3 regions of the Robertmurraya sp. FSL W8-0741 genome follow, and region 2 is predicted to be linked to each of the others. Evidence: a T-box and tRNA genes for the amino acid it is inferred to sense, from the RefSeq annotation. Region 2 holds a T-box; the other regions hold tRNA genes.
What was found. A T-box is a leader RNA that pairs with one kind of tRNA and senses whether it is charged. The one in region 2 lies ahead of NST02_RS08720 (valine--tRNA ligase), so its partner is inferred to be a tRNA-Val.
Positions count from the first base shown of each region.

Region 1: it has a tRNA-Val gene. The T-box ahead of NST02_RS08720 (valine--tRNA ligase) is inferred to sense a tRNA for this amino acid. The anticodon was not compared.
Region 3: it has a tRNA-Val gene. The T-box ahead of NST02_RS08720 (valine--tRNA ligase) is inferred to sense a tRNA for this amino acid. The anticodon was not compared.

Region 1 is NZ_JBBOQG010000001.1:4,128,985-4,135,263, reverse strand. It holds rRNA gene NST02_RS20185 (23S ribosomal RNA) at 1-2,891, shown strand, start outside; rRNA gene rrf (5S ribosomal RNA) at 3,087-3,203, shown strand; tRNA gene NST02_RS20175 (tRNA-Asn) at 3,371-3,445, shown strand; tRNA gene NST02_RS20170 (tRNA-Ser) at 3,449-3,541, shown strand; tRNA gene NST02_RS20165 (tRNA-Glu) at 3,553-3,624, shown strand; tRNA gene NST02_RS20160 (tRNA-Val) at 3,654-3,729, shown strand; tRNA gene NST02_RS20155 (tRNA-Met) at 3,790-3,863, shown strand; tRNA gene NST02_RS20150 (tRNA-Asp) at 3,897-3,973, shown strand; tRNA gene NST02_RS20145 (tRNA-Phe) at 4,137-4,212, shown strand; tRNA gene NST02_RS20140 (tRNA-Tyr) at 4,273-4,356, shown strand; tRNA gene NST02_RS20135 (tRNA-Trp) at 4,469-4,542, shown strand; tRNA gene NST02_RS20130 (tRNA-His) at 4,554-4,629, shown strand; tRNA gene NST02_RS20125 (tRNA-Gln) at 4,664-4,738, shown strand; tRNA gene NST02_RS20120 (tRNA-Gly) at 4,742-4,816, shown strand; tRNA gene NST02_RS20115 (tRNA-Cys) at 4,826-4,900, shown strand; tRNA gene NST02_RS20110 (tRNA-Leu) at 4,934-5,022, shown strand; gene NST02_RS20105 (GNAT family N-acetyltransferase) at 5,168-5,737, shown strand; gene NST02_RS20100 (GNAT family N-acetyltransferase) at 5,757-6,279, shown strand, end outside.
Region 2 is NZ_JBBOQG010000001.1:1,803,245-1,809,523, reverse strand. It holds gene NST02_RS08725 (bifunctional folylpolyglutamate synthase/dihydrofolate synthase) at 1-362, opposite strand, end outside; gene NST02_RS08720 (valine--tRNA ligase) at 466-3,111, opposite strand; T-box leader at 3,337-3,573, opposite strand; gene NST02_RS08715 (hypothetical protein) at 3,908-4,099, shown strand; gene ysxE (spore coat protein YsxE) at 4,169-5,221, opposite strand; gene spoVID (stage VI sporulation protein D) at 5,410-6,279, opposite strand, start outside.
Region 3 is NZ_JBBOQG010000001.1:1,519,423-1,525,701, forward strand. It holds rRNA gene NST02_RS07290 (23S ribosomal RNA) at 1-1,890, shown strand, start outside; rRNA gene rrf (5S ribosomal RNA) at 2,108-2,224, shown strand; tRNA gene NST02_RS07300 (tRNA-Val) at 2,249-2,324, shown strand; tRNA gene NST02_RS07305 (tRNA-Thr) at 2,383-2,458, shown strand; tRNA gene NST02_RS07310 (tRNA-Lys) at 2,632-2,707, shown strand; tRNA gene NST02_RS07315 (tRNA-Leu) at 2,780-2,864, shown strand; tRNA gene NST02_RS07320 (tRNA-Gly) at 2,905-2,979, shown strand; tRNA gene NST02_RS07325 (tRNA-Leu) at 2,987-3,072, shown strand; tRNA gene NST02_RS07330 (tRNA-Arg) at 3,112-3,188, shown strand; tRNA gene NST02_RS07335 (tRNA-Pro) at 3,194-3,270, shown strand; tRNA gene NST02_RS07340 (tRNA-Ala) at 3,286-3,361, shown strand; tRNA gene NST02_RS07345 (tRNA-Met) at 3,448-3,524, shown strand; tRNA gene NST02_RS07350 (tRNA-Ile) at 3,549-3,625, shown strand; tRNA gene NST02_RS07355 (tRNA-Ser) at 3,663-3,755, shown strand; tRNA gene NST02_RS07360 (tRNA-Met) at 3,920-3,993, shown strand; tRNA gene NST02_RS07365 (tRNA-Asp) at 4,026-4,102, shown strand; tRNA gene NST02_RS07370 (tRNA-Phe) at 4,266-4,338, shown strand; tRNA gene NST02_RS07375 (tRNA-Gly) at 4,549-4,622, shown strand; tRNA gene NST02_RS07380 (tRNA-Ile) at 4,627-4,703, shown strand; tRNA gene NST02_RS07385 (tRNA-Asn) at 4,745-4,819, shown strand; tRNA gene NST02_RS07390 (tRNA-Ser) at 4,823-4,913, shown strand; tRNA gene NST02_RS07395 (tRNA-Glu) at 4,919-4,990, shown strand; gene NST02_RS07400 (helix-turn-helix domain-containing protein) at 5,250-5,696, opposite strand.

The sequences.
Region 1 (6,279 bases), 2.3 Mb from region 2:
ACACCGATATGCTTCGGGGAGCTGTAAGTAAGCTTTGATCCGGAGATTTCCGAATGGGGAAACCCATCATCCGTAATGGGATGGTATCCATACCTGAATACATAGGGGATGGAAGGCAGACCCGGGGAACTGAAACATCTAAGTACCCGGAGGAAGAGAAAGCAAACGCGATTCCCTGAGTAGCGGCGAGCGAAACGGGATTAGCCCAAACCAAGAGGCTTGCCTCTTGGGGTTGTAGGACACTCTATACGGAGTTACAAAGGAACGGAGTAAACGAACAAGTCTGGAAAGGCTGGTCAGAGAAGGTAACAACCCTGTAGTTGAAACTTCGTTCCCTCTTGAGTGGATCCTGAGTACGGCGGGACACGTGAAATCCCGTCGGAAGCTGGGAGGACCATCTCCCAAGGCTAAATACTCCCTAGTGACCGATAGTGAACCAGTACCGTGAGGGAAAGGTGAAAAGCACCCCGGAAGGGGAGTGAAAGAGAACCTGAAACCGTGTGCCTACAAGTAGTTAGAGCCCTATGCATATTTCCTTTGGAAACATGCTGGGTGATAGCGTGCCTTTTGTAGAATGAACCGGCGAGTTACGATTGCATGCAAGGTTAAGTTGAGAAGACGGAGCCGCAGCGAAAGCGAGTCTGAATAGGGCGTCTTGAGTATGTAGTCGTAGACCCGAAACCAGGTGATCTACCCATGTCCAGGTTGAAGTTCAGGTAACACTGAATGGAGGACCGAACCCACGCACGTTGAAAAGTGCGGGGATGAGGTGTGGGTAGCGGAGAAATTCCAATCGAACTTGGAGATAGCTGGTTCTCTCCGAAATAGCTTTAGGGCTAGCCTCACGAAGAACGAGTCTTGGAGGTAGAGCACTGTTTGGACTAGGGGCCCTCATCGGGTTACCGAATTCAGACAAACTCCGAATGCCAAGTACTTAAACGTGGGAGTCAGACTGCGAGTGATAAGATCCGTAGTCAAAAGGGAAACAGCCCAGACCACCAGCTAAGGTCCCAAAGTATACGTTAAGTGGAAAAGGATGTGGGGTTGCTTAGACAACCAGGATGTTGGCTTAGAAGCAGCCATCATTTAAAGAGTGCGTAATAGCTCACTGGTCGAGTGACCCCGCGCCGAAAATGTACCGGGGCTAAACGTATCACCGAAGCTGTGGGTGTACACCGTAGGTGTACGCGGTAGGAGAGCGTTCTAAGGGCGTTGAAGCTAGACCGGAAGGACTGGTGGAGCGCTTAGAAGTGAGAATGCCGGTATGAGTAGCGAAAGATGGGTGAGAATCCCATCCACCGAATGCCTAAGGTTTCCTGAGGAAGGCTCGTCCGCTCAGGGTTAGTCGGGACCTAAGCCGAGGCCGAAAGGCGTAGGCGATGGACAACAGGTTGATATTCCTGTACCACCTCGTTTTTGTTTGAGCGATGGGGGGACGCAGGAGGATAGGGTAAGCGCACTGCTGGATATGTGCGTCTAAGCAGTTAGAGCGGCAAGTAGGCAAATCCGCTTGCCATACGCTTGAGCTGTGACAGCGAGGGAAATCAAGTACCGAAGTTCCTGATTCCACACTGCCAAGAAAAGCCTCTAGTGAGAAAACAGGTGCCCGTACCGCAAACCGACACAGGTAGGCGAGGAGAGAATCCTAAGGTGAGCGAGAGAACTCTCGTTAAGGAACTCGGCAAAATGACCCCGTAACTTCGGGAGAAGGGGTGCTTTTTAGGGTGCATAGCCCTGAAGAGCCGCAGTGAATAGGCCCAGGCGACTGTTTAGCAAAAACACAGGTCTCTGCGAAGCCGCAAGGCGAAGTATAGGGGCTGACGCCTGCCCGGTGCTGGAAGGTTAAGAGGAGGGGTTAGCTTACGCGAAGCTCTGAATTGAAGCCCCAGTAAACGGCGGCCGTAACTATAACGGTCCTAAGGTAGCGAAATTCCTTGTCGGGTAAGTTCCGACCCGCACGAAAGGCGTAACGATCTGGGCACTGTCTCAACGAGAGACTCGGTGAAATTATAGTACCTGTGAAGATGCAGGTTACCCGCGACAGGACGGAAAGACCCCGTGGAGCTTTACTGTAGCCTGATATTGAATTTTGGTACAGCTTGTACAGGATAGGTAGGAGCCGTGGAAGCCGGAGCGCTAGCTTCGGTGGAGGCGTCGGTGGGATACTACTCTGGCTGTATTGACATTCTAACCCGCACCTCTGATCGAGGTGGGAGACAGTGTCAGGTGGGCAGTTTGACTGGGGCGGTCGCCTCCTAAAGAGTAACGGAGGCGCCCAAAGGTTCCCTCAGAATGGTTGGAAATCATTCGTAGAGTGTAAAGGCACAAGGGAGCTTGACTGCGAGACCTACAAGTCGAGCAGGGACGAAAGTCGGGCTTAGTGATCCGGTGGTTCCGCATGGAAGGGCCATCGCTCAACGGATAAAAGCTACCCCGGGGATAACAGGCTTATCTCCCCCAAGAGTCCACATCGACGGGGAGGTTTGGCACCTCGATGTCGGCTCATCGCATCCTGGGGCTGTAGTCGGTCCCAAGGGTTGGGCTGTTCGCCCATTAAAGCGGTACGCGAGCTGGGTTCAGAACGTCGTGAGACAGTTCGGTCCCTATCCGTCGTGGGCGTAGGAAATTTGAGAGGAGCTGTCCTTAGTACGAGAGGACCGGGATGGACGCACCGCTGGTGTACCAGTTGTTCTGCCAAGAGCATCGCTGGGTAGCTATGTGCGGAAGGGATAAGTGCTGAAAGCATCTAAGCATGAAGCCCCCCTCAAGATGAGATTTCCCATAGCGCAAGCTAGTAAGAACCCTGAAAGATGATCAGGTTGATAGGTCAGAGGTGGAAGCATGGTGACATGTGGAGCTGACTGATACTAATCGTTCGAGGACTTAACCAAATAAAAGTGGAAAAAATCCGCTTGATAAGATTCTCTGTAATTTCTCTTCTTCATCCATTATCTAGTTTTGAAGGTACAAAGCGATTTTGTAATGCAATGATATCTATCAATCGTATTTTTCAGAGTCAAACTAAATTTTCTCTTGAAAAAATACTGTAAATCGGTATAATAGAATATGTCTTAATAAATAATTGGTCCGGTGATAATGGCGAGAAGGTCACACCCGTTCCCATACCGAACACGGAAGTTAAGCTTCTCAGCGCCGATGGTAGTTAGGGGCTGTCCCCTTGTGAGAGTAGGACGTTGCCGGGCGAATATTCTATATATATTTTTTATTCCGCGGTAGCTCAGTGGTAGAGCAACGAGCAAAGCATCCTGAATGTCCTGCGAGTTGTACTCATCGAGCTGCTACTTGAATCAACTTTCTGAGATGAGGACAATCGGGAAGCAATCAAGCTAGAGGAATGAGTTAATAATTTTCCGCGGTAGCTCAGTGGTAGAGCAATCGGCTGTTAACCGATCGGTCGTAGGTTCGAATCCTACCCGCGGAGCCATTAGGAGAGCTGTCCGAGTGGCCGAAGGAGCACGATTGGAAATCGTGTAGGCGGGCAAAACCTGTCTCAAGGGTTCAAATCCCTTGCTCTCCGCCATTATTATATCTGGCCCCTTGGTCAAGCGGTTAAGACACCGCCCTTTCACGGCGGTAACACGGGTTCGAATCCCGTAGGGGTCATTTAAAGTTGCACTTGTTGCAACAGTTCCGGAGGATTAGCTCAGCTGGGAGAGCACCTGCCTTACAAGCAGGGGGTCGGCGGTTCGATCCCGTCATCCTCCACCATTGTTTTTACAGTCATTAAGCTATCTAGTGGCATGTGCTTATCTAGATATATACTATTATCGCGGGGTGGAGCAGTCTGGTAGCTCGTCGGGCTCATAACCCGAAGGTCGCAGGTTCAAATCCTGCCTCCGCAATCGAGTAGTTTCAACAAAGTTGAAAACTACTTTGGTCCGGTAGTTCAGTTGGTTAGAATGCCTGCCTGTCACGCAGGAGGTCGCGGGTTCGAGTCCCGTCCGGACCGCCATTTACTTTTTACATATGTTGGCTCAGTAGCTCAGTCGGTAGAGCACGATGAATAAGCGGCAAGGATAAGCATCCAGCGCACTCATCGAGCATCATCTCGAATTAACTTTCTGAGATGAGGGCGAAGGACAATGACCAACTATATGTAGGACGAATATCATGATGGCTCAGTAGCTCAGTCGGTAGAGCAAAGGACTGAAAATCCTTGTGTCGGCGGTTCGATTCCGTCCTGAGCCACCATTTTTATATCAAAATATGTTATAATTTAATGAACTTTAATGTATAAAATATATATACCTTGGAGGGGTAGCGAAGTGGCTAAACGCGGCGGACTGTAAATCCGCTCCTTCGGGTTCGGCGGTTCGAATCCGTCCCCCTCCACCAACCTTTTCTCAATAGTGAAAATAAGGAACCACTACTTTTTGTAGTAAAAAGAAGCAAAATAGCTATTCATAATTTTCTTCTTAAAGAAACACTCTGAACATATATATAATATAGGGGTATAGTTTAAAGGTAGAACGAAGGTCTCCAAAACCTTTGGTGTGGGTTCGATTCCTACTACCCCTGCCAATTTTATAATGGCGGTCGTGGCGAAGTGGTTAACGCATCGGATTGTGGCTCCGACACTCGTGGGTTCGATTCCCATCGATCGCCCCATTTAAATTTGATTTATTAAACACTGCTTAATCAATGGGCTATAGCCAAGTGGTAAGGCAACGGACTTTGACTCCGTCATTCGTAGGTTCGAATCCTGCTAGCCCAGCCATTTGCGGAAGTAGTTCAGTGGTAGAACACCACCTTGCCAAGGTGGGGGTCGCGGGTTCGAATCCCGTCTTCCGCTCCAATTTAATATGGCGGCATAGCCAAGTGGTAAGGCCAAGGTCTGCAAAACCTTTATTCACCGGTTCGAATCCGGTTGCCGCCTCCATTTTTATAAAATAAAGATGCTAGTTTTGAACTAGCCGGGGTGGCGGAACTGGCAGACGCACAGGACTTAAAATCCTGCGGTAGGTGACTACCGTACCGGTTCGATTCCGGTCCTCGGCACCATTTAATCCAATACATACGATATTTAAAGATTTAATCTTTTGATTAAATCTTTTTTTGATCTAGAAAATGGCTATTGAAAAATTCATATTTCTCTGTTAAATTGTAAGATTATAATTTTAAATTTTTACAGAGAGAAGTGAATGGAATGGTTATTGGGGATATTTATAAAAATTTGCCGACGCTTGAAACAGAACGACTACTTCTTCGTAAAGTTACATTAGCAGATACGGCAGCGATGTTTTCATATGCGAGTAATGAAGACGTTGCAAAGTATGTAACCTGGGATGTACATAGAAGTATGTCTGATACCGAGAGATTTATTAACTTTGTCCTTAATCGATATAATAATGAGGACATTGCTCCGTGGGGAATAGAAGATAAAGAAACGGGTTCTTTTATCGGCACCGTTGATTTTGTTTCTTGGAGTACGAATCATCACAATGCAGAAATTGGCTATGTGATTGCACCAGAGTATTGGGGGAAAGGAATTACGACAGAAGCAGCAAGAGCAATCATTAGATTTGGCTTTGAACAGATGGAGCTCATGCGCATTCAAGCAAGATGCTTTGTTGAGAATATAGCGTCGCAAAGAGTGATGGAGAAGGCAGGAATGACTTTTGAAGGAATTAATAGAAAAAGCATGTATATAAAAGGGCAATATTGGGATTTAAAGGTATATGCCATTTTAAAGGAAGAGTTTGATTTGTTTTATTAATGGGGAGCTAGGTGATGAAGTGAGTTATCAGGATAATGATTTAATAATTAGACCAATTACAAATGATGATTTAAGTAGGTTGTGGGAATTAATCTATAAAGAGGATTCTCCCGAGTGGAAAAAATGGGATGCTCCGTACTATGAACATAAAAGTATTTCATATGAGGAATTTTTACGTCAGAAGGATGATTATGTCGATAATGAACGGCGTTGGGCGATTGAAGTGAAGGGATTGGTTATCGGAACGGTCGGTTATTATTGGGAGCATAAGCCCTCGCTTTGGCTTGAAATGGGGATTGTGATCTATGATCCGCATTATTGGAATGGAGGCTATGGAAAGAAAGTGATTAAACTTTGGATTAATCATTTATTTCTTACTTTGCCATTAGTTCGTGTTGGCTATACAACCTGGTCAGGGAATATGAGAATGATTAAAGTTGGAGAAGGTCTTGGCATGAAAGAGGAAGCGAGGCTCAGGAAGGTTCGTTATTATAATGGCAAATATTATGATTCCGTCCGTATGGGACTGCTTCGAGAGGAAT
Region 2 (6,279 bases):
TCAGTAGGGGAGCCAAGCTCCGTCTGCTCTAGTTCATCACTTAGTGGTTTAATCACATTTGTAATCTTGACCAAATCTTCCTCACTAATCGAATGGCCATTAATGGAAATTCGCTCATTAAAATGTTCGAAATAAGGAGAGGTGAACGTTCCAACCTTTAAACCTGACGCTTGCAAAATCGAGCCTAAATACGTCACCGTTGAGCCTTTTCCATTCGTTCCTCCAATATGTATGGTCGGAATTTTTTTCTCAGGATGATCTAGCTTGTCCATCATCCATTCCATTCTTTTTAATCCTGGCTTAACCCCTAATCTCAAGCGTGAATGAATCCAATTCAACGCTTCTTCATAAGACTGAAACATATCATTTTCACCTTTTTCCATTATGCTAGAACATATGATATTAACCAATATCCTTTCAGACAGTGAAGACGAATCCGCCAAACGGATTCGTCTTCACAACTGCTCATTGACCCTTTAACTCTTTAATACGGAGCTCCACAGCTGCTCTTTTCTCTAGGTAATCCGCTTCCTTCACTCTTTCCTCGGCAATCACTTTTTCTGGAGCTTTCTTCACAAAGCCTTCATTCCTTAGTTTCTTTTGAACTCTTTCCACTTCTTTATTCCATTTATCAAGCTCTTTTTCAAGACGAGCAATTTCTTCAGCTATGTTAATTAAACCTTCAAGTGGTAAAATAATTTCTGCCCCAGTAACCACTGCCGTCATCGCTTTATCAGGAATCAGAATATTCTTGCCAATTTCAAGCTCCTCTGGATTACAGAACCGTTCTAAATAGGAACGATTTTTATCCAATACTTGCAGAATATGGTCATCCTTTACTTTGACAAGGATGTTGATTTTCTTGCTCATCGGTGTGTTTACTTCAGCACGAATATTTCGGACTGAACGAATGATTTCCACCAACAATTTCATTTCCGCAGATGCTTCACTGTCAGAAAGTTCTTCGTTCACTTCAGGCCATTTCGCAGTTGTAATCGACTCACCTTCATGCGGGAGATTTTGCCAAATTTCTTCAGTAATGAACGGCATGAACGGATGAAGCAGACGCATTGTATTATCCAGCACATATGCTAAAATTGAGCGCGTCGTCTTTTTCGCAGCTTCATCATCCCCGTATAACGGCAACTTTGCCATTTCAATATACCAATCACAAAAATCATCCCAAATGAAATTATAAAGAATTCGGCCAACCTCACCAAATTCATAACGTTCAGATAGTCTTGTTACTGTATCAATGGTCTCATTTAAACGGGTGAGAATCCATTTGTCTGCTACCGACTTCTCACCGCTTAGATCAATTTCATCATACTTCAATCCATTCATATTCATTAAAGCGAAGCGTGATGCGTTCCAAATTTTATTAGCAAAATTCCAAGTCGCTTCGACCTTTTCCATGCTAAAACGTAAATCTTGACCAGGTGAACTTCCAGTTGAAAGGAAGTAGCGTAAAGAGTCAGCGCCATATTGTGCAATAACATCCATTGGATCGACACCATTGCCTAATGATTTGCTCATTTTTCGACCTTGTGCATCCCGAACCAAACCATGTATAAGAACATCTTTGAATGGACGTTCTCCTGTAAATTCGAGTCCTTGGAAAATCATTCTTGATACCCAGAAGAAAATGATATCATAACCTGTTACAAGTGCTGCCGTTGAATAGTAACGCTTATAATCAGCAGATTCTGTATCCGGCCAGCCCATCGTCGAAAACGGCCATAATGCGGAACTGAACCACGTGTCTAAAACGTCGTTATCCTGCTCCCAGTTTTCAATATCAGCAGGTGGTTCATGCTCGACATAAACCTCACCCGTTTCCTTGTGATACCAGGCAGGAATGCGATGCCCCCACCAAAGCTGGCGAGAAATACACCAATCGCGAATATTTTCCATCCAGTGCAAATATGTCTTTTCAAAACGGTCTGGAACAAAATGCACTTTTTCTTCCTTCTGTTGAAGGGCAATCGCCTCATCAGCGAGCGGCTGCATTTTGACAAACCATTGCGTTGATAAATATGGCTCGACAACAGCGCCACTACGTTCTGAATGGCCAACAGAGTGCATATGCTCCTCAATTTTGAAAAGAACTCCTTGTTCTTGCAAATCTTTCACAATTTGCTTGCGGCACTCAAAGCGATCCATCCCTTTATACTTCCCTGCTTTTTCATTCATTGTACCGTCTTCATTCATCACAAGAACCCGTTCAAGATTATGGCGATTTCCTAATTCAAAGTCATTCGGATCATGGGCTGGTGTTATTTTTACTGCGCCTGAACCAAACTCCATATCTACATAGTCATCAGCTACAATTGGAATTTCACGGCCAACAATTGGAAGAATCACTTTTTTGCCGATTAAATGCTTGTAGCGCTCATCTTCTGGATGAACAGCAACCGCCGTATCACCAAGCATTGTTTCGGGACGAGTAGTCGCTACTTCAATCGAACCTGAGCCATCTGCAAGAGGATAGTTCATATGATAAAAAGCACCTTGAACATCCTTATAAATAACCTCGATATCAGATAATGCTGTTTTGGTGGACGGGTCCCAGTTAATAATGTATTCACCGCGATAAATAAGTCCCTTTTTATATAAGGAGACAAACACTTCGCGGACCGCTTTCGACAGCCCTTCATCAAGAGTAAAACGCTCTCGGCTATAGTCTAAACCGAGCCCTAGCTTCGCCCATTGTGCTCGAATATGAGCTGCATACTCTTCCTTCCACTTCCATGTTTCTTCAACAAATTTATCTCTGCCTAAATCATACCGGCTTACTCCTTCTTGACGGAGCTTCTCCTCAACCTTTGCTTGTGTCGCTATTCCCGCATGGTCCATTCCTGGCAGCCACAATACGTCATAGCCTTGCATTCTTTTCATACGCGTTAATATATCTTGCAATGTCGTATCCCATGCATGTCCTAAATGAAGCTTTCCTGTAACATTTGGTGGAGGAATAACGATTGTATACGGTTCTTTTTTCTCATCATTTTGTGCTTCAAAAAACTTTCCTTTCACCCACCAATCATAACGACCCTTTTCAATTGTATTCGGATCATATTTCGTTGGCATCGATAGCTCATTTGTTTCCATTTCACTCTTCCTTTCTTCTTCCTCTTTCATTCCAAAATCAAAAGCGCGGGGCGCCTTGCTCTTCGCCGTGCATAACAAATTTGCGGCGCAAGCACCTTCAATTGACTTATCGACTGAAGTTTGCTAAGCGATAAGCGCTGGAGCTAGTCGTAGATACACTTAATATAAAAGTTATCTACCATTGCGAAAACTTTAATTTCCTAATGAAAAAACTCCATTCGTCATCAAAAGGACGAATGGAGTTTGCTTCGCGGTACCACCTTTTTTCCAATCCATATTTCCCATATCGATTGGCACTTAACTAGATAACGGATTCCCCGTCTTTTACTACTTGAAAGTCGTTCGTTCGCAAAAGATGCTCAAGGGCGACTTCCACTGGTGTTGCTTAGAAAACCTTTCAGCTCATGGTTTTCCTCTCTTAAAGCAAGGAACCACCGTACTCTTCCCTATCATAGCAATATAACTCTATTTGTATAATCAATATACTACATAAAAACAAAGACTGACGTCAATAAGGATAACTGATTTTTTTTTAGTATATACAGTTTTTCAGAAAATGAAACTTCATTGAGAGGAATTGTACGTGAAAAATCGACTATGTCAGATGAATTTCCGGAATTTTTTGGGGTAATTCCGGAAATTCATGACGTAATTCCGGAAATTCCACCAATAATTCCGGAACTCGACTCCTATCGGACTAACAGAGCCTCAACAACGTTTTTCGCACAATCCCAAAGCAAGGGACATAGATTAAGTAATAAGGAAAATACCCATTGGGGAAAAGGGGGAAGAGATTGTGAGGAGAAAATATAATCCATATGCGCTTCCACCGTGGTTGAAAAAATCTCGAGACGTCCTGCATCAATTTGCCATTCCATTTTGCATATTTCAAGGGATACGTACGATTTTATTTCCAACTGCTTTCGATGTACTGTTTTTAATTGCTCTTGTCCTAATAACAGTAGCCCTTAAAATTGAGTTATTATAACAGCGGAACAACCTTTCATAAAGATTGTTCCTCGGAGCGATTTATAAGAGTGCGAAAATACTATAGTCTTTAAGTATTACCTTGAGATTGCGCTTCGGCTTGAGCTTCCTTTTCAAGCCGTTTTTGTCTTTCAATCTCATCAATACGCATAACGATATATTCTGTGTTTTTAAGATGCCAATAATGTCTTTGTAATTTTTGAACATATTTTCGCTCATCCCTATTTCGCGATTTATAATATTCTTCCACAACAGCTAAAAATCCATGGGGATGGGAAAAATAACTTAAAAAGAGATTTAATTCGTCATCCCTTAAAGGAAAATATTTGAAATAAGTGTAAATCCAATCAACACAATCTTCATGTGACTTCGGGTACGTTTTTAACGTTCTTGATAAAAATGGCAAAAGGTCATGCATCGGTGAACTTTGCTTGCTGTTTTCAAAGTTTGTAAAATAACCATAGCCTTTGTCGTCATAAAGGAAATGCTCAGTTGAAAGCTTGCCATGCGCTAAAACAACTCTTGCCTTATTGTCATCTTTTGTTTTTTCATACCATTCCTTAAATTTATTTGTGGAAAAGCGCAATGCTTGACTGATATCATGATAATAGAGACAAAACAGGAGCTCAAACGGCGACATATACCACTTTCCCTCACATTGCGCTAAAAACCCGTCAAGAAATTCATTCTCTTTATCCCACTCACGAACCGTATTCTCATAATGCACGTTTTTCTCTTCTTTATCAATCGTGACCTCGCGAACTGATAATGTATGAAGCCGCGCAAGCTCTCGAAACATTTGCTGATGGAGCTCATTGCGATCCTCTTTTATTTCATTGGGAAGCCAAGGCATTAAATAGTACAAGTTTTTCCCATGAATCACCGCATATCTTCCATCAAGAGTCGGATAAATAGGAATAATGCGATTGAAGCCTTTTTGATAGAGAAATTGAATATGCTTAATAAAATCGGTTCCTTGTTGAGGAGTTATTTTTTTTAAAGCAAATATCCCTTTATTTGAATAAATTCTTTTTACCTTTTGAAAGCCTTCTACAAAATGGGGCTGTATTCCATAATGGCTTAAAATCGGTTCAACTTCCTGCAAATGATTCGTTTCACTCATACGAACTCACTTCTTTCCATAGGCTAATAACTAAGCCAGTGCAATAAAACTTTCTTGAAGCAGTGTCGTTTATGTTAGCGTGTTTTTGCTTTCATATCCGAAACATTTTCTCTTTCAACATAGATAAAACAGGACGAGCAGGTTTCCACCGACCAACCCACCCAGCCTGTTTTTGTTTGATAAAATAATTAATTATGCGTGACAGTAGCAGGGATGTAAAGAACCTGCCCCTCGAACACATCTTGATTCACTTCTAGATGATTGAACTTTAAAAGCTGCTGTATCGAAATTTCATAACGTTCTGCGATGACATCGAGCGTATCTCCACTTTGAACAATGCATACTTTCAAGCGGGCAATGGCTTCTTCATCTTCTTTTCTTGCTAAAAATTCGGTAATCGAAATGCCTTGTTTCTTTGATTTCTTCTTATTCTTTTTAGCAACTTCTTCAGATGATGAAGAAGAGGATTCTTCATCATTTGAACTCTCATACTCATGCTCTGCCTGTTCCACTGCTTTTAATTGATCTGTTGCTGGCTCATTTGGAGTAAATTCATGTCTTTGTGGGGCAAATGAAACGTCTGGAATAGTACTGATTGCCTCAGATTCTTGTTCATACACTTCCAGAGTTGGCGCCTTATCAAGTTCTAATGATGAAGGAGCTGGCTCTGTTTCAATCGTATCGTCCTCAGGAGTTTTTCGCGCTTCTGCTACAAATGGCGCAAACAGTTCATTTGCAGGAGGAACAGTCTCTTCCGCTACTTCCGCTTCTTCGACTTCCTCAAGTTTCACTTCCTGTATCGGCGGCTCTTCATCTCGGTATGCAAGCTCAAGCTCTGGAGATTCCGGTTGAACCCCTGGTTCATCGCTTTTTAACCCTGTTATCGTTAAGTCTGCTGTTAATTTCATACAGCTTTGTTCAGGGAAAAGATAATCAAAGGATTCAATTTCCACATCCAGATCGTTAATACTAGCAATACGGTGAACAGGAATGGTAATATCAACTGGGAAGCGGTGAGAAAACTGAGTAATTCCTTCGTCTCTGTTCTCAACTTCTTG
Region 3 (6,279 bases), 280 kb from region 2:
GCTAAGGTCCCAAAGTATACGTTAAGTGGAAAAGGATGTGGGGTTGCTTAGACAACCAGGATGTTGGCTTAGAAGCAGCCATCATTTAAAGAGTGCGTAATAGCTCACTGGTCGAGTGACCCCGCGCCGAAAATGTACCGGGGCTAAACGTATCACCGAAGCTGTGGGTGTACACCGTAGGTGTACGCGGTAGGAGAGCGTTCTAAGGGCGTTGAAGCTAGACCGGAAGGACTGGTGGAGCGCTTAGAAGTGAGAATGCCGGTATGAGTAGCGAAAGATGGGTGAGAATCCCATCCACCGAATGCCTAAGGTTTCCTGAGGAAGGCTCGTCCGCTCAGGGTTAGTCGGGACCTAAGCCGAGGCCGAAAGGCGTAGGCGATGGACAACAGGTTGATATTCCTGTACCACCTCGTTTTTGTTTGAGCGATGGGGGGACGCAGGAGGATAGGGTAAGCGCACTGCTGGATATGTGCGTCTAAGCAGTTAGAGCGGCAAGTAGGCAAATCCGCTTGCCATACGCTTGAGCTGTGACAGCGAGGGAAATCAAGTACCGAAGTTCCTGATTCCACACTGCCAAGAAAAGCCTCTAGTGAGAAAACAGGTGCCCGTACCGCAAACCGACACAGGTAGGCGAGGAGAGAATCCTAAGGTGAGCGAGAGAACTCTCGTTAAGGAACTCGGCAAAATGACCCCGTAACTTCGGGAGAAGGGGTGCTTTTTAGGGTGCATAGCCCTGAAGAGCCGCAGTGAATAGGCCCAGGCGACTGTTTAGCAAAAACACAGGTCTCTGCGAAGCCGCAAGGCGAAGTATAGGGGCTGACGCCTGCCCGGTGCTGGAAGGTTAAGAGGAGGGGTTAGCTTACGCGAAGCTCTGAATTGAAGCCCCAGTAAACGGCGGCCGTAACTATAACGGTCCTAAGGTAGCGAAATTCCTTGTCGGGTAAGTTCCGACCCGCACGAAAGGCGTAACGATCTGGGCACTGTCTCAACGAGAGACTCGGTGAAATTATAGTACCTGTGAAGATGCAGGTTACCCGCGACAGGACGGAAAGACCCCGTGGAGCTTTACTGTAGCCTGATATTGAATTTTGGTACAGCTTGTACAGGATAGGTAGGAGCCGTGGAAGCCGGAGCGCTAGCTTCGGTGGAGGCGTCGGTGGGATACTACTCTGGCTGTATTGACATTCTAACCCGCACCTCTGATCGAGGTGGGAGACAGTGTCAGGTGGGCAGTTTGACTGGGGCGGTCGCCTCCTAAAGAGTAACGGAGGCGCCCAAAGGTTCCCTCAGAATGGTTGGAAATCATTCGTAGAGTGTAAAGGCACAAGGGAGCTTGACTGCGAGACCTACAAGTCGAGCAGGGACGAAAGTCGGGCTTAGTGATCCGGTGGTTCCGCATGGAAGGGCCATCGCTCAACGGATAAAAGCTACCCCGGGGATAACAGGCTTATCTCCCCCAAGAGTCCACATCGACGGGGAGGTTTGGCACCTCGATGTCGGCTCATCGCATCCTGGGGCTGTAGTCGGTCCCAAGGGTTGGGCTGTTCGCCCATTAAAGCGGTACGCGAGCTGGGTTCAGAACGTCGTGAGACAGTTCGGTCCCTATCCGTCGTGGGCGTAGGAAATTTGAGAGGAGCTGTCCTTAGTACGAGAGGACCGGGATGGACGCACCGCTGGTGTACCAGTTGTTCTGCCAAGAGCATCGCTGGGTAGCTATGTGCGGAAGGGATAAGTGCTGAAAGCATCTAAGCATGAAGCCCCCCTCAAGATGAGATTTCCCATAGCGCAAGCTAGTAAGAACCCTGAAAGATGATCAGGTTGATAGGTCAGAGGTGGAAGCATGGTGACATGTGGAGCTGACTGATACTAATCGTTCGAGGACTTAACCAAATAGGTTACTCGGTCTTTTTCTTCTTCATCCATTATCTAGTTTTGAGGGTACAATAGATTTTCATGTTGTTATGTTCTCATGTTACATAAAAAGTTTATTATAAGGAAGTTTTAATTATTTTTAACAATTAGTTATGAAGGAAAATTCTTTTGAATTTCTACTTGAAAAAAAAGTTAAAACCATTATAATAGAATTTGTCTTGATAATTTAAATAGGTCCGGTGGCGATAGCGAGAAGGTCACACCCGTTCCCATACCGAACACGGAAGTTAAGCTTCTCAGCGCCGATGGTAGTTAGGGGCTGTCCCCTTGTGAGAGTAGGACGTTGCCGGGCTGTTTAATAATAAATTGCTATTTCGGAGGATTAGCTCAGCTGGGAGAGCACCTGCCTTACAAGCAGGGGGTCGGCGGTTCGATCCCGTCATCCTCCACCAACATTTTTTCGCGTTAGCGAAAATAATGTACCTTTTCATTTTCTGTCTTAACATATATGCCGGCCTAGCTCAATTGGTAGAGCAACTGACTTGTAATCAGTAGGTTGGGGGTTCGAGTCCTCTGGCCGGCACCATTTTAGATTTAGAGCCATTAGCTCAGTCGGTAGAGCAACGAGCAATTCATCTATGAATTTGCTGCGAGTTGTACCCATCGAGCTGCTGCTTGAGTTAACTTTCTGAGGTGGGGACATCGTAGATGCTTTTTATCTCAAAGTTGAAAATTTGATAGCAGCGCATATTTACTTCAGAGCCATTAGCTCAGTCGGTAGAGCATCTGACTTTTAATCAGAGGGTCGAAGGTTCGAGTCCTTCATGGCTCACCAAAGTTCTTACGATGTAGGGAAAAATATCTTTCTTTAATATACGTCAGTAAAAAGAACTTATGATTTTAACATGCGGGTGTGGCGGAATTGGCAGACGCACTAGACTTAGGATCTAGCGCCGCAAGGCGTGGGGGTTCGACTCCCTTCACCCGCACCAAGAAAAAATAATATATCTGCTTTTTTAATCGATTAATTTTGCGGAAGTAGTTCAGTGGTAGAACACCACCTTGCCAAGGTGGGGGTCGCGGGTTCGAATCCCGTCTTCCGCTCCATTTATTAGCCGGGGTGGCGGAACTGGCAGACGCACAGGACTTAAAATCCTGCGGTAGGTGACTACCGTACCGGTTCGATTCCGGTCCTCGGCATTAAAGTTTTTTCACAGTAGTGGAAATGACTGTTATATTGCGCCCGTAGCTCAATTGGATAGAGCGTTTGACTACGGATCAAAAGGTTAGGGGTTCGACTCCTCTCGGGCGCGCCATGTAACGGGAAGTAGCTCAGCTTGGTAGAGCACTTGGTTTGGGACCAAGGGGTCGCAGGTTCGAATCCTGTCTTCCCGACCACTATGCTATAATGATGGGGCCTTAGCTCAGCTGGGAGAGCGCCTGCCTTGCACGCAGGAGGTCAGCGGTTCGATCCCGCTAGGCTCCACCAATAATTATTCACACAACGAAATAAATTGAATATATTCATTCTTATAATGGCTCATAATAAAAGTGAGTATTTATCATATTATATTTGGCGGTGTAGCTCAGCTGGCTAGAGCGTACGGTTCATACCCGTAAGGTCGGGGGTTCGATCCCCTCCGCCGCTACCAATATTTTACCACAAAAGCTTTATTGGACCTTTAGCTCAGCTGGTTAGAGCAGACGGCTCATAACCGTCCGGTCGTAGGTTCGAGTCCTACAAGGTCCACCACTATTTTTTGCATAAGCAAAACAACCTATAATATTTCGGAGGAATACCCAAGTCTGGCTGAAGGGATCGGTCTTGAAAACCGACAGGCGGGTTAAACCGCGCGGGGGTTCGAATCCCTCTTCCTCCGCCATATCACCAATTTTACTATTAGCGCAGGGTGGAGCAACAAGCGTTACTTCACTGAGTAAACTGCGAGTTGTACCGATTGAAGTTCTTCCTCGAGTAAGCATACTGAAATCGGGACAGTCATTAAGCTATCTAGTAGCATGCGCTTATCTAGATATATACTATTAGCGCGGGGTGGAGCAGTCTGGTAGCTCGTCGGGCTCATAACCCGAAGGTCGCAGGTTCAAATCCTGCCTCCGCAATCGAGTAGTTTCAATAAAGTTGAAACTACTTTGGTCCGGTAGTTCAGTTGGTTAGAATGCCTGCCTGTCACGCAGGAGGTCGCGGGTTCGAGTCCCGTCCGGACCGCCATTTACTTACATATGATGGCTCAGTAGCTCAGTCGGTAGAGCACGATGAATAAGCGGCAAGGATAAGCATCCAGCGCACTCATCGAGCATCATCTTGAATCAACTTTCTGAGATGAGGGCGAAGGACATTCGGAAAATGTGTTATAGGAATTTAATATTATTACGGCTCAGTAGCTCAGTCGGTAGAGCAAAGGACTGAAAATCCTTGTGTCGGCGGTTCGATTCCGTCCTGAGCCATCAAAGTTTTTTTACGAAGCATAGTGTAGTAAAAAAACTTTCACTATGCGGGTGTAGTTTAATGGTAAAACCACAGCCACGAGCAAAGCTTCAATGATTTATCAACGAGTTGCCTCGACGATATGACATCCTGAAAAAGCAAGAAGAGTTAGAGGCATGAAAGAAGGCCAAAATAAGGGAAGATAAAATCTAGTATAATTCAATAAAAATGCGGGTGTAGTTTAATGGTAAAACCACAGCCTTCCAAGCTGTTGTCGTGGGTTCGATTCCCATCACCCGCTCCAAAATGGGCCTATAGCTCAGCTGGTTAGAGCGCACGCCTGATAAGCGTGAGGTCGATGGTTCAAGTCCATTTAGGCCCACCATCTTTGCTTTTTTAATTTATGGAAGCTAGAACGCATCGTATTCCGCGGTAGCTCAGTGGTAGAGCAATCGGCTGTTAACCGATCGGTCGTAGGTTCGAATCCTACCCGCGGAGCCATATGGAGAAGTACTCAAGTGGCTGAAGAGGCGCCCCTGCTAAGGGTGTAGGTCGGGTAACCGGCGCGAGGGTTCAAATCCCTCCTTCTCCGCCATTTCTGGCCCGTTGGTCAAGTGGTTAAGACACCGCCCTTTCACGGCGGTAACACGGGTTCGAATCCCGTACGGGTCATAAAAAAAGCTGTTGACATTAGGTCAGCAGTTTTTTTTATCGTACTATACTAATGATACGCTTTTTTTGGCTCTGAAATATTTATTGGGATTTAAAAATAGTTTTAAGGACAAAGCATATAAACTCCCGATTCTGACGAGAATCTAATAAGATTAGAGTAACGACATAACACTATCACTCGTACTTTAGATTAAGGGATAGAGAAGGGGATAAAAGGGCGCTAATGGTAAGATACATCTTCATCATTAGCGCCCTTCTTTCATCGGTTACCGAGCTCTTTTTTCATCCGTGCAATCATTAATAATTCAGCGGCGTCACGTTTATTTAAGCTGTTAAAAATCGTAATTAACTCTTTTGCTTCTGCCGTTAGATTCACTATTTCATTCGAATCTGTGTCGTTAGTGGATCCTGTATTTTTGGAGGGACTGATTGCTGGTTTACCATCCTGGATCACGATATTTCCACTATTAAACGTTGAATCCACTATGTATTCCTCTCCATCTAGCAGCCAATCTGCCGTTACTTCAAATTCCTTGGCAATAGCATAAATGGCTTTGGCGCCAGGTAAAGATTTCTTTTTCTCGCTTTCCCAGTCTCCGACATTTCCAGCGGACACACCAATTCTTTTTGCAAAAGCAGCCTGAGATAATCCATGTTTTTCTCTTAAAAATTTAATTCGTTCTCCAATATTTTCGATGTTTTTCATCAATTTTTTCTCCCTTCGTACGAAAATACGTGTTTATATACGAAAATTCGATTATTTTTGTTGACTCGCACGCAAAAACGTGTATAATTTTAATTAGCAAATGATATTTGTCCACCGGTGCTAAATAGCTGCAAATATTTTTTGTGAAATGAATTTTTGAGTATTCTTAATTTTATTTGTTTGACACCCAAGTTAAAGTGCTATGAATAATGTGTTTTCTTAAGAAGAGCTTCTTGCATGCTGTTTTGATTCAGCTTGAAAAAGGCATACGTATGTCTACATTGGTTTGATTTTATTTACACGTATATGCGTGTTTATTTGGTTGCACCTTCATATCAGTATCACAAACAAAAGGAGCTTTGCTCACTCATACTTATACTGTTTTAAATTCAGAGAGGGGTTTCATATACCGACTGCTCCACACAGGTTTATTAGAGTGTCCCGCTGTCAGATGAACAGGGGGAAACGGATAGCAACTCTGTTCCATTCATGGTATGAAACAAAAGCTTCAAAGCCATTCGGATAAATTGTCTATTTATTTTGCTGCTATTAGCTTTACATTGCAGCATAAGGCGACTAGGAG